2 regions of the Devosia sp. P1_H9 genome follow, and region 2 is predicted to be linked to the other one. Evidence: predicted binding sites of a transcription regulator. Region 2 holds the regulator's gene; the other holds the start of a gene.
The links. Region 2 encodes HrcA, which represses chaperone genes, less so after heat shock. Its sites were predicted from a motif close to GTTAGCACTCNCNNNNNGNGAGTGCTAAC; they were not measured.
Positions count from the first base shown of each region.

Region 1: a site for HrcA is predicted at 1,372-1,400, ahead of AC1DYL_RS18260 (co-chaperone GroES). Genes of this name have one in related genera too.

Region 1 is NZ_JBFUCQ010000010.1:67,930-70,327, reverse strand. Features, by position in the region: gene groL (chaperonin GroEL) at 1-992, opposite strand, end outside; gene AC1DYL_RS18260 (co-chaperone GroES) at 1,049-1,336, opposite strand; gene AC1DYL_RS18255 (glycosyltransferase) at 1,610-2,398, shown strand, end outside.
Region 2 is NZ_JBFUCQ010000012.1:54,187-56,584, reverse strand. Features, by position in the region: gene grpE (nucleotide exchange factor GrpE) at 1-310, opposite strand, end outside; gene hrcA (heat-inducible transcriptional repressor HrcA) at 403-1,497, opposite strand; gene rph (ribonuclease PH) at 1,603-2,316, shown strand; gene AC1DYL_RS19530 (non-canonical purine NTP pyrophosphatase) at 2,316-2,398, shown strand, end outside.

The DNA.
Region 1 (2,398 bases), on a different contig from region 2:
GTGGTGTTCTCCTTGGAGATTTCCACGCGCTTGGCAGTGCCGAGCATGTCGAGGGTGACGTTCTCGAGCTTGATGCCAAGATCTTCCGAGATCACCTGGCCGCCGGTGAGGACGGCGATGTCTTCGAGCATGGCCTTGCGGCGATCGCCGAACCCCGGAGCCTTGACGGCAGCGACCTTGAGGCCGCCGCGGAGGCGGTTGACGACGAGCGTGGCCAGGGCCTCGCCCTCGATGTCCTCGGCAACGATCAGCAGCGGCCGCTGCGACTGCACCACGGCTTCGAGGATCGGCAGCATGGCCTGCAGGTTCGAGAGCTTCTTCTCGTGCAGCAGGATCACCGGATCCTCGAGCACCGCAACCATCTTCTCGGCATTGGTGACGAAGTACGGCGAGAGGTACCCGCGGTCGAACTGCATGCCCTCGACGACGTCGAGTTCAGTCTCGGCGGTCTTGGCTTCCTCGACGGTGATGACACCTTCGTTGCCGACCTTCTGCATCGCATTGGCAATCATCTCGCCGATGGCGGTTTCGCCGTTGGCGGAGATGGTGCCGACCTGCGCGACTTCGGCGTTCGAAGAAATGGTCTTCTTGGCCTTGCCGAGGTTGTCGACGACTTCCAGCACGGCCAGATCGATGCCGCGCTTGAGGTCCATCGGGTTCATGCCGGCAGCGACGAGCTTGACGCCCTCGTTGACGATGGCCTGGGCCAGCACAGTCGCGGTGGTGGTGCCGTCACCGGCAATGTCGTTGGTCTTCGAGGCAACAGCGCGCACCATCTGGGCGCCCATGTTCTCGAACTTGTCCTCGAGCTCGATTTCCTTGGCGACGGTGACGCCGTCCTTGGTGATGCGCGGGGCGCCGAACGACTTGTCGATCACGACGTTACGGCCCTTCGGACCGAGCGTGACCTTCACTGCATTGGCGAGGATGTTGACGCCGCGGACCATCTTGTCGCGGGCATCGGTGGAGAACTTTACGTCTTTCGCAGCCATTGGAGGCGCTCCTTACGAGTTGAAAAGGGAGTGGTCGAAACCGGCGAAGCGCCTGGTTACGAGATCACGCCCATGATGTCGGATTCCTTCATGATCAGAAGGTCCTTGCCGTCGAGCTTCACCTCGGTGCCGCTCCACTTGCCGAACAGGATTCGGTCGCCGGCCTTGACGTCCAGCGCCACGACCTTGCCGCTCTCGTCACGGGCGCCGGGGCCGACGGCCTCGACGATACCCTCGGAGGGCTTTTCCTTGGCGGTATCGGGGATGATGATGCCGCCAGCCGATTTCTCTTCGCTGTCGACGCGCCGGACGACCACGCGGTCGTGCAGGGGACGGAAAGCCATTTTTGCTCCTATCAGCCTCTAATGATTTCGCACCTGTTAGCACTCGTGATCGAGGAGTGCTAACGGCTGGGTGGGGATATAGGAGGGGCCCCGAAACGAGTCAAGGACGAGCGCAGCCATACGCTGGCGATGTGGCGACTATGCGACGAGCGCATGAAACAGGAGGCTTGCCGATGCGTTTGGGTGCGGACAGAAACCGTAAACCCGACCGATGGTAAGTTGCAAAGCGCCCGGCTTGGCGGTACCTGAGGCTGAAATTACCCCGGAGCAGACGTGACCGTCGTCCAATTCGATAGCCATACCCGCAAATCCCCGGAAGCCTGGGTCGCCCCACAACTGGCCGTCATCGTGCCCAGCTACAACGAGCGCGAGAACATCGCGCTGCTGTACGAGAAGGTCACTGCGGCGCTCGGCTCCATACCGTTCGAGTTCATCGTCGTCGACGACAACTCGCCCGACGGCACCCATGACCTGGTACGAGACATGGCGCGTCGGCACCCCAACGTGCGCGGCATCCATCGGCTCGGGCGGCGCGGCCTGAGCTCGGCCGTCATCGAGGGCATCCTCGCAAGTGCTGCGCCGTATTTCGCCGTCATCGACGCCGACCTCCAGCACGACGAGCGCATCCTGCCGCAGATGCTGGAGAAGGCCATCGCCGGCGACCACATCGTCGTCGGAACCCGGTATGACGGCCAGGGCAGCGTCGGTGAGGGACTTTCCAAGACTCGCGAGGCCGGCAGCCGCTTCGCCACCAAGCTCTCGAACGTCTTGACCGGCGAAACGCTCAGCGACCCGATGAGCGGCTTCTTCCTGATGCGCCGCGAGGTGTTTGACGAGGTGGCCCCTGCGCTCAGCGACGACGGATTCAAGATTCTGCTCGATATCATCGTCTCGGCGGGCCGGTTCCACGCTCTCCATGGCAAGCAGCTCAGGATAGGCGAGGTGCCCTATACCTTCCGCCCGCGCCATGCCGGCGAGAGCAAGATGAGCCCGATCATCGTCGTCCAGTTCCTGGGCCTGATCGTTTCCAAGCTCACCCGCGGCCTGTTGCCCACCAGCTTC
Region 2 (2,398 bases):
CTTCGGCCGGCAGCACCATCAGGGCGCGGGAAAGCGAATCGGTCGCCGTCAGCATGTCGCGGGCAAAGCCGGCGATGGCATAGGACCGCGTGTCGCCGATCTCGCGCTCGGTGCGCTTCCTGAGGTTTTCCATCTCGGCGATGGTGCGCAGCAGCTTGTCGCGCAGGTCGCCGTTCTCCGCCTTGAGGGCGTCGATCGGATCGGGCGTCGCTGCCGTCTCGGCGGTCTTGTCTTCTGGCGTCGTGCCCTGGGCTTCGGTCGCGGTGGAAGCGGCCTTGTCGTCCTCGGGCTTGCTCGTATCGTCGTTCATTGGGACCTTGGATTTTGTCGCTGATCGCGTTTGCCCCGCATATCGGCCAATGAGCGATAAGATTCAAGCCTTGGAAAGGTTCCGGTGCGGTGTCAGCCCTTCCGGGCCATCATGGCGGAGACGACATTGGCGGTATAATCCACCACCGGCACGATGCGCGCATAATTCAGCCGCGTCGGCCCGATGACGCCGAGCACGCCCACCACTTTCTGGTTGGCATCCTTGTACGGGCTGAGGATCACCGACGAGCCGGAGAGCGAGAACAGCTTGTTCTCCGAGCCGATGAAGATCTTCACCCCCTGCGCCGTCTCGGTATCCCCCAACAGTTCGATCAGCCCGTCGCGGCTCTCGAGCTCGTCGAACAGCTGCCGTACCCGGCTCAGCTCCTCCGACGCCATGGTGTCGTTGATCAGGTTGGCCCGGCCGCGCACGATCACCGTCGGTGGCGAAGCGCTGCCCGAGCCCGAGAGCGTCGCGAGCCCGGCATCCACCAGCTTGTGCGTCAGCTCGTCGAGCTCATGAACGGTGGCTTCGCGCTGCGTCTGCAGGGCCTTGCGGGTCTCGTTCAGCGTCTTGCCCACCGCGAAATGCGCCAGGTAGTTCGAGGCCTGCGTCAGGGCGCTCGCCGTCAGCCCGGGCGGCAGCGGCAGCACGCGGTTTTCCACCGAGCCGTCCTCGCCCACCAGCACCACCATGGCGCGTTCGGCATCGAGTCGGATGAACTCGATATGCTTCAGCACCAGGTCGGATTTCTGCGCGATCACCACGCCGGCGCCATGGCTCAGCCCGCTTAGCAGCTGGCTCGCCTCGGTGAGCAGGTCCTCGACCTGCCCGTGAACCGCCGGCCCCTGGAACTGCTTGGCGATCGCCGCCTTCTCGTCTTCGTTGACCGCGCCGACTTCCAGCATCGCATCGACGAAGAACCGCAATCCCTGCTGCGTCGGCAGCCGGCCGGCCGAGGTGTGCGGTGAGGCGATCAGCCCCAAATCCTCGAGATCGGCCATCACGTTGCGCACGGAAGCCGGGCTCAACCCGACGCTCAGCATCCGCGCCAGGTCGCGCGACGCCACCGGCGTGCCGGTGTCGAGATAGCGCTCCACCAACTTGCGGAAGATGTCCTGGCTGCGGGCGTTGAGCACTGCGAGCACGTCTTCGGGAGCTTTTGCGCGATCTGCCATGTTCACCATTTAGGCGGAAAGGCCTGTGTCGCCAAGCGACCGCTGCTTGTTCGGGGGGACGGTCAGGGTTAAGAGGCGGTTAACAGCATTTCCAAGAACGAGTGATTTGACCATATGCGCCCTTCCGGACGCCAGCCAGACCAGATGCGGGCCGTAACGCTCGAACGCAATGTCGCTCCCAAGGCCGAAGGCAGCTGCCTCGTCAGCTTCGGTTCGACCAAGGTGTTCGTCACCGCCAGCGTCGAGACCACGCTCCCCTCCTGGCGCCGCAGTTCCGGCATGGGCTGGGTCACCGCCGAGTACGGCATGCTGCCGCGTGCCACCGGCTCGCGCACCAAGCGCGAGGCTGCTCAGGGCAAGCAGAGCGGACGTACGCAGGAAATTCAGCGGCTGATCGGCCGCAGCCTCCGCGCCGTGGTCGACATGCAGGCGCTGGGCGAGAACCAGATCACCCTCGATTGCGACGTGCTGGAGGCCGATGGCGGCACCCGCACCGCCTCGATCACCGGCGCCTACATCGCGCTGGCCGATGCCATCAAGTGGCTCGAGGCTCGCGGCCTCACCAAGGGTCCCGTGCTGCGCGATTCGGTCGCCGCCATCTCCTGCGGCATCTATCGCGGCGCCCCGGTGCTCGACCTTGATTATCTCGAGGATGTGGAGGCGCACACCGACGCCAATTTCGTCATGACGGGGACCGGCAAGTTCGTCGAGATCCAGGGCACTGCCGAGCAGGTGCCGTTCAGCCGCGATGAGCTCAACAGCCTGATGGCGCTGGCCGAGCAGGGCATTGGCGAACTCACCGCCCTGCAGAAGGCGGCACTCGTCTGATGGCGGACAAGCTCACATTGCGGCGCGGCGACCGGCTGGTGCTGGCGACCCACAATGCGGGCAAGCTCGCCGAGTTCAAGGA